2 regions of the Paenibacillus sp. JT22N15 genome follow, and region 2 is predicted to be linked to the other one. Evidence: riboswitches for the same ligand, from Rfam matches in the RefSeq annotation. Region 2 holds a riboswitch; the other holds the start of a gene.
What was found. A riboswitch is a leader RNA that binds a small molecule or an ion and turns the genes downstream of it on or off. The one in region 2 is predicted to bind cyclic di-GMP.
Positions count from the first base shown of each region.

Region 1 (4,366 bases), on a different contig from region 2:
TTGGACTAATTGGCGAATATATCGGCAAAATTTACATTGAAACGAAGAAACGCCCGAAATACTTCGTGGAAACCGTGCTGCATAACGTTGTGCCGGTGGAAACGAAATCGCAGCAATTACAAGAGACGAGGTGACGAATGGAATCGCTGCTGCTTAAAGCAAAATCGAATACGCAAGTTTTGATCTTCCTGCTCTCCTTGTTTGTCATTACGAGAATATTGCTTTATTTTGCAGGCTTTCTCGGCATGAATCTGTTTTCGAACTATCAAATTCCGCCGGACTATACGGTCGTGCAGGGGCATGATTTCACATCGAGCCAGCTCTCGATCCAGACGGATATTTCACAGCTGAAGAAGCCGAGCTTCGAGGATCTAAGGAAATTTGACAGCGTATGGTACTTGGGAATTGCCGAAAATGGCTATGATACGTATAACATCAACGAATCGCATCCTAGTGCAAATTGGGTGTTTTTCCCTTTATACCCTTTGTTAGTCTTTTTGGTGGAGTCTATTTCTAAATACGATGCGACAGTCGTGGGATCGGTTTTATCGAATTTGTTTTTGCTCGTATCACTTTTTTATTTTTATGGCATTTGTTTAAAAAGAGGACTGAAACAGGAGCACGCCCAAGTCGCGGTGCTGCTGCTGCTCATTTTTCCGACCGCCATCTTCTATGCCGTGCCTTATACAGAGAGCCTGTTCCTCATGCTGTCGCTAATGACCGTCTATTATGCGATGCAAAAACGATATTTTCTCGCGTTTCTGTTCGGGGGCTTGTCCGCTGTGACGCGCAATTTGGGCTTCGTCAACTTGTTTTTCGTTGTGGGTACGCTGTTGATCGAACACAGGCTGTACCGTTTCAAGTGGAAGGACACGAAGTATTTAGGCTATGCAATCATTTCGGCGCTGCCGCTAGCCGGTTATCTGTTGTACATGAAATGGCTTACTGGCGATTTGCTGGCTCCGATTACCGAGCAAAGCATCAACTGGTATCGCAAGACGGTTGCTCCGTTCTCGAACTATATTCATTTTATCCAAAAGCCTTATTTCTCAGGAAATGGCGGCTGGGAAAATGGCCTGCTTGCCTTTATTATCGCGAATGCCGTCCTCGTCATTTTTGCTGCCTTTCTTATTATGCGCTGGAAAGATATTCGCCGTAATGCTCATGAATGGCTGTTTTTTGCCTATGGATTGCTGCTTATGCTCATTCCGTTCGCCAGCGCCGAATTTTTGCAGAGCATTCCACGTTATGTCATGGTTGCGTTCCCCTTCTACATTTATTTTGCGGATGTGCTGAAAAATAATAAGGCGCTGCAAATGTTTTATTTCATGATGTTTTTCCTGCTTCATATTGTGTATGCGATTTGCTACTTTAATGGATATTTTTTCGTTGTATAAATTTATGAAAAAATAAATTGACGAAATTTGCGCTTAAGGTGTACAATAGCACCATATTACTTTAGCTCGTACTTTATACCTAGATCGTTTAACGAAAAGGCAAACTCAGGGAAACCTGATGTGCGCAAAGCTACAGGGGCTTCATTCCTAACGGAATATGCTCGCCAGCTACCGAATTCAACATCGATTCTTCCTTTATTAATCAAGGTAGACTTTGTTCTTTCGGGAGCAGGGACTATCTTTTTTTTATTGCTTACACGAAAAGGCAAACTCAGGGAAACCTGATGTGCGCAAAGCTATAGGGGCTTCATCCTTAAACAGGATATGCTCGCCAGCTGCCGAAGCCCGACATAGCCTCCTTTGCCTGATGAAGGTGCGGCGTGTTCTTCGGACCACGACCATCATTCGCTCGGGGGAGGAACTTACTATGAAAACTACAAAATTCGCTCTTACACTCCTTATGCTCGCTTCGACATTACTCTGGGCACTCCCTGCTAGCGCGCAAACCAACTTTTACAACGGAGCATGGATCGGCACTTGGCCGAACCAAAGCTTGAACAACATCGCTGCCTACGAGCAACTAATCGGTGGACACCAAGATGTTGTACATACTTTTGTCAACTCGAACCAAGGGATTAATGAATGGAAGGGCTTTATGGACTATGTAAATAATAATGGTTCGATTAACCTACTTACCCTTGAGTTTAAAAATAAAAATTACAAAGAATATTCGACTGCTGATATTAATAGAGGCGTAGTAGACGCTTACCTGAAACAAACGGCAAAACAACTGGTTAACTGGCAAGCAGCTAACAAAAACCCTGAAATTTGGCTTCGCATTTTCCACGAAGGCAATGGCAACTGGTACGGCTGGGGCGTTGGCGACAGCACAGTTAACACAAACGAGACTTACAAAGCGGCATTCCAACGTGTCGTTACGATTTTCAGAGAGCAAGGCGCAACGAATGTGAAATTCATGTACAACGTAAACGCTGAAAATGTTGGCAAAAACGCATCGTTTACAGCTATGTACCCAGGCGATGCTTACGTAGACCTGCTTTCGATCGATGGCTACAACTTTGGAACGAAAGAATCGTGGAGCTCGTGGAGAAGCTTTAACGACGTATTCTACGCTTCGTACCAAGCGCTGACAAGCATTTCGAGCAAGCCGATCATTATCGCTGAAACTGGCACAACAGAAAGCGGCGGCAGCAAAAACGAATGGGTTATTGATGCGATGAATCAAGTGCAATCGCCAGCGTACAGCCAAATTAAAGGCTTGATCTGGTTCAACGAGAACAAAGAGCTGGACTGGCATATCGATTCGTCGGCTGATAGCCTGAGCGCTTACCAAACGCTGCAAAAAACGCTTTAAAAGATTAGACGGGGCTAGTCGTCAAGTCCTGGTCTCAACTCTATCAAACACTGGCTGATATAATACTAAATAGGTATTCTGAGAAAACTCTAATTTCGCGTAAACCGCGTAAAATTAGAGTTTTTTCGCTTTTTTTCTACACTTTTGCCAATAAGATTACAATGTTAAGAAGAAAAATTAACTTTTAAAGGGGCAAGGATTGTGATAAGATAACTTTGAATTTGAGCCTTAGCCGCCAAAAATATCATATTTCCGGCCGATTTAACAAATATCGACAGCGAAATTAGACAGTATAGTCAATCCATGTTGTAGATTAGTCAGAAAAGGAATGGAATTATGGCGAATAAATAGAGCGCAAAGGATTGGGGTTATTTGAAAACAAAAGCTAGGTACATATTAACAACGCTATCCATTGCTATCATGATCGTGTATCTAGTATGGAGACTTGTACAAACACTCCCATCTGGCTGGTCATTAATTTTTGGATCGTTGTTACTATTTTTTGAAATCATTTCTATTTTTCAATCCGTTTTATTCCACATTCTTCTGCTAAAACCCACTGAAAGAAAGCCTGCGCCATTACCTGACAACCTTTATTCTGTGGATGTTACGATCGCTACCTACAATGAACCGCCATCCTTGGTTAGAAAAACCATACTTGCTTGTAAAAACTTGAATTATCCGGAAAATCTGTTAAACATTTGGGTGTGTGATGATGGAAAGCGAGCGGAAATGAGAGAATTAGCCGAAGGTTTAGGCGTTCATTATCTCGATCGTCCCGGAAATGAACATGCTAAAGCGGGTAATTTGAATCATGCGCTGACGAAGATGAAGGGCGATTTGCTCCTTACTTTAGATGCCGATATGATGCCCAAACCGGATTTTTTACAGCGAACGGTAGGATTTTTTGCAGAGAATGAGAAGCTTGCTTACGTACAAACGCCCCAAGTTTTTTACAACGAAGATATTTTCCAATACAACTATTACCAAGGGCGCAACATTCCGAACGAGCAAGATATGTTTATGCGGCTTATTCAATCTGGAAGAGACCGTTTTAACGCTGTTATTTATGTGGGCAGCAACTGCATCTTCCGGCGCAGCGCCATTGACCATATTGGTGGTTTCGTTATCGGTACGATAACAGAGGATTTGGCTACAGGGATGAAGCTTCAATCCAATGGATTTGATTCTTATTGCTTGAATGAGGTGCTGGCACTAGGACTAACGTCTGAGTCCATATCCGATCAAATCAAACAGCGGGCCCGCTGGGCAAGGGGCACGATACAGACGACGAGGATGTCCAATCCGCTTGAGGCTAAGGGTTTATCTTTGATGCAGCGCCTGCTTTATTTCTCCAACCTGCTGTATTGGTACTTTGGCGTTACGCGCTTTATGTACATATTGTCTCCTATGCTCTTTTTGACCTTTGGTGTGGCGATTCTTGAAACAAGCTTGAAACAACTGCTTATTTTCTGGCTGCCGTATTTCTTGTTCTCGGTTACCGTTGTACCTTATTTAACGAATAAGAAGCTTAATGTGTTCTGGAACAATGTTTACGAGACGGCCATGACGCCAACGCTATTCCTCGCAGCCC
Region 1 is NZ_JBXENV010000020.1:34,023-38,388, reverse strand. It holds gene AC50X8_RS29040 (glycosyltransferase family 2 protein) at 1-134, shown strand, start outside; gene AC50X8_RS29035 (mannosyltransferase family protein) at 138-1,397, shown strand; cyclic di-GMP riboswitch class I at 1,486-1,573, shown strand; cyclic di-GMP riboswitch class I at 1,652-1,740, shown strand; gene AC50X8_RS29030 (glycoside hydrolase family 26 protein) at 1,825-2,772, shown strand; gene AC50X8_RS29025 (glycosyltransferase) at 3,193-4,366, shown strand, end outside.
Region 1: linked by a shared signal. The riboswitch ahead of AC50X8_RS29030 (glycoside hydrolase family 26 protein) and the one ahead of AC50X8_RS21590 (transglutaminase-like domain-containing protein) in region 2 are both predicted to bind cyclic di-GMP.

Region 2 (4,366 bases):
TCCAATATGGTTTCTAATAGCCACTTGCTAAGTCCTATACCTCGAAACTCGGGTATAACAAATACATCCCCTAACCAGGAAAAGCGGACAAGGTCGGTGACAACTCGCGCAAAACCAACTAGCTTCGCTTGTTCCTTAAGCGGATTCCCCTGATAAATGCCGTAGCACAAAATGGAGTGTTCAATGGCTGCTTGTACAAGTTCTTTGTCAATTCCGTTTGCCCAATAAGATTCCTCGTTTAGAAATTTATAAATCGTTTCAATATCCAAATAAGCTTTATTTGTGCTAATTGTAAATCCGTCGCTTCTAGTCCAAAGTTTTTGTTCTTCCAAAGGGCTGCAGTCCTTTCTGAGTATTCCTTTGAATTATCATACTGTTGAAGGAATAAAAATTCAATATTCTATGCGGCCTATTATTTTGTAAGTTTTGCGAGATTAAACAGAGATTTTGTCGAGAAATTGTAGAGTTGCCCTATTTATAATGGAGGAGTAGGTGAAAATGGAGACGGACAAGCTTTACGAGCTTCATTTTCAAAAAAATAGCATGTCCAAAGGAATGGTTGAAGAAGATGATGATAACCGAGAAGCGGCAAATGAATGTCATTCGCCATTTTCGCTATCCTGAGCTGGCTTGCTGTATAAGCGAGGGAGCCCAGCACCTACGACAGCTGAATTTGAATCAAATGACCGATTACACCATCGTTCGTGGCTTTTATACCCATCATAGAGGTCATTTTATTGGCATTACAGCTACTTCTGAGGGGCCTTTGTTTTTTTATGACAAGCAGTATTTTCAGCTTTCGGAAGGGAAATTTATGATTACTCTGGAGCATGATGATAAGCGGAACACGTTTTCTTTTTGGTGGGACGGGGTGGAAATATGCCGCCTGAACTACCAGCGTCAGCTTTATCGGTACAATGAGGGAATCGTAGATGATGGTATTCGTGATTTTTTTGCGTGGCTTTATTTGTCGACAGGACCAAGGAAGTTTTGGAGATTCCAAAAGTTTTACACGGTCAAAAGCAGCTAAACGCTGTTTCGGGTATCGGAATTTTATCAACCGACATAGGATTGATAAAACGCATGATGGAGTTGAAGCGAGATGGGCGCAGAACATTTGAAAGAATTTCAAAGCTTGAAGCACGAAGATGAAATGCGGTATATGCTCCTGCTTAGAGACGTAAAGGGCATGCTTAAAGAGCGGAAGGAAGAGCCTTTTATGAAACGGTTAAAGCGGAGATGGATGAAGAAAAACCAGAAAATACAAGCCTCAGCCTGGAAATAAAAAAGATTTAACGTATTGTTTATTGCAAATAATGGGTATATACTAGAGATAATCATAGTTTAATATAAGGTAGTTTTTCTACCTAACACCACTTACAAAACTTTACACGATAACGGCAAACCTGTCGAAAGGCAGGGACGCAAAGCTAAAGGGCCTTCTCTATTATTAGATGGCAGCCTAGCCACCGAAGGGAGTTTTTTTTATGCGCAAAAGTTTAACGGTTATGATTTTGCTGGCGTTGATTCTGTCCGTGTTCCCTCAAGCAACTGCTCAAGTGGCAGCGGCAGCTGGGACAAGCTGGCTCGACGAATCCAATGTGGATAAAGGAAGCATCGGCATTCGTTATGAGGTCAAGTCAGGCGTAGATACAAGGCTGGTTGTAGCCAAAGACGGCAAAAATTATACGTATGCGCTCCGGACAAACCAGACAGAAGAATGGTTTGCGCTTCAACTGGGCAATGGAGATTATACGATTTCATTATTGGAAAACGTAAGTGGTACCAAAAAATATAGAGCAGTTCATACAGGCAAAGTTACCTTGAATTTGAGTGACAGCAGCCTCGTCTATTTGAACTCCATACAAAATATTGATTGGAGCAGCAACAGCAAAGCGGTTAAGAAAGCATTGGAACTGACTAAGGGAGCAAAGACGGATACCGAGAAGGTAACGGCGGTTTACAATTATATTGTAGCGAATATTTCTTACGATCATCAGCTTGCGGCTAAGGTGACCAACGATTATTTGCCTCAAATCGATCGTACCTTTAGTTCGCAGAAAGATATTTGCTACGGCTACGCTGCATTAATGGCAGGCATGCTTCGCAGCTTGGACATTCCGGCCAAGATGGTGACGGGCAAAGCGTCTGATGTATCAAATTATCACGCTTGGAATGAAGTATATTTGGACGGCAAATGGATCACGATCGATACGACGCTTGATGCTGGCCTGAAGAACAGCAAGAAAGCGGGCAAAATGATTAAAGACAGCTCGCGTTATACGGCTGCTAAAGTTTATTAAACGGAAATAAACACATATAACTCAATAGGTACACACAGAAGCTTCGTCTATCCTTCATCGGATGGACGAAGCTTTTTTGCAGTTATTTAGCTGACGGATAAAGGGGAGGCTTGTAAAGTTTTTGTACAGTTGGGCTGGATATAATTTTCTTATTTGAATACAAGGAGGAAGAGGATGGAAAATGACGTGGTATTCGTAAGGTAATGTTTTTGTACTAGGCATTATCGGTATTCACAACAAGAGAGAAACTAGAGGAGATAGAGAAAAAGAGAGGATTGATGAGATGCCCGCAAGTAGACAGAGAGCGATCAGGCACAAGATTTCCTGGATCATGCTGCTCGTTTTGCTGCTGCAAGCTGCATTACAGCCATTCGCAGCACCGGTACAGGCAGCAGGACCGATTACAGGGCTGACTTTTACAAAGACAGCCAGTGTGAGCACTGTTAATGTAGGAGATACCTTCAAGTATACGATCTTGTATCAGGCAGATGGAGCGACTCATGTCGGTAAGAATGTAACGATTGTTGATACAGTACCGGCACAATTTGAAATTGTAGATGGCTGGGAGGATGGAGGCTGGGATACGAAAAATGGCCAAACTCTAACCGTCAATGCACATCCATTGCCTTCCGGTACTTCGGTGAAGCTGGAAATTCCCGTGAAAGCGAAGCCGACTGGCTCAAGCTCGGTTGTGCCTACGACGAATACGGCGACGATTACACTCGTTGATTCAGCGGAAAGTACAACGGCATCGGCGAATGTAACGATTAACGCGGACCCGAATCCGGTAGCTACACCGACGCCTACAGCAACACCGACGGCGACGCCAACTGCTTCGACCTACGACAAGTGGTGGGCTTATAAAAGCCAAGCTACTGGATTTGGCAGCACAGTTCCGATTATTGGCGGAGCGGTTGAGTATACGGTAGGCATTAAAGGCGAAGCCGGCAATGATAACCCTGGCAGCTTGAAAAATGCGACGTTAGTCGATACACTGCCGCCAGATGCTGTATATGTGAGCTCAACAGAAGGCGGTGTCTATGATTCAACAGCTCGCACGATCACTTGGTCGAATATTGAGCTTGCTTCCGGACAATCTTTCGAAGCGAAAGTATCGGTCACCTTCCCTGACGATTTAGGGTATGGTCATCCGACCGGAACACCGCTGGAACGCAAAAATAATGTTGAAATTTTGAGCGGTTATACGCTCGAAGGTGGCGGCTCGGTCACTGATCCTGACGCTGATGTGACAACTAAATTCGGAGAGCCAGTATCTGGCGTTTCCGGACTAACCAAGTCGCGTGTTTACCAGTATCGCTGGCATGGCCAAACACAGAAGTTCAACATCGGCGGCATCAGCAATACGGGGACGAATGTAAATACCTCTTTGTCGAACCTGGTATTGACAGATGTGCTGCCTGCGGAAATGGACTACAGCAGCATTAAAATGCCAAATGTTTTCACTTCCCAGCTTCGTTATAAAACAAGCGATGGTACGACTGAAACTTGGCATGCGTATAGCGGCAGCCTTGCGCCTAACGGCACAATTACAGTGAGCACGACAGCTGGTACGAACCGCATTGTGCTAAATGCTGGCGAATTTTTGGTTGCCTTGGAGTGGTCGTTCAGCACCCTAGCTCCAGGAGGTACAATTGGCGGCATTGAAATTACAGGGACCGTTAGAGATTTTGCTAATGGCACGAACACCCCTGTCGTCCACGGTGATCAAGTAACGAATCAAGTCACGCTGGATTATCAAGCGCTGAATGTTACCATTCCGGGCCAATGGGATGACAAGCCTCAGAAAACGGCTCAGGCAGATTTCAACATCAACAATGAGAAGCCATGGCTTGTAGCTAATAAAGCGATTGGAGCGGGAAATTTCCGTCCACTCAGCACGGTGCCGTTCACACTTACGGTCCGCAACGATATTAAAGCAACGGGACCTTATATTAATCCAGTTGTCTATGATTTATTGCCAACAAGCTTTGATTATTACACGAATCCTAAAATAGCTGATCCTGCTGCGGCACTGGCAGCCTCGTTTACATTTACGGGCACGC
Region 2 is NZ_JBXENV010000011.1:65,109-69,474, reverse strand. It holds gene AC50X8_RS21600 (GNAT family N-acetyltransferase) at 1-332, opposite strand, end outside; gene AC50X8_RS21595 (hypothetical protein) at 560-1,030, shown strand; cyclic di-GMP riboswitch class I at 1,390-1,474, shown strand; gene AC50X8_RS21590 (transglutaminase-like domain-containing protein) at 1,488-2,303, shown strand; gene AC50X8_RS21585 (SdrD B-like domain-containing protein) at 2,587-4,366, shown strand, end outside.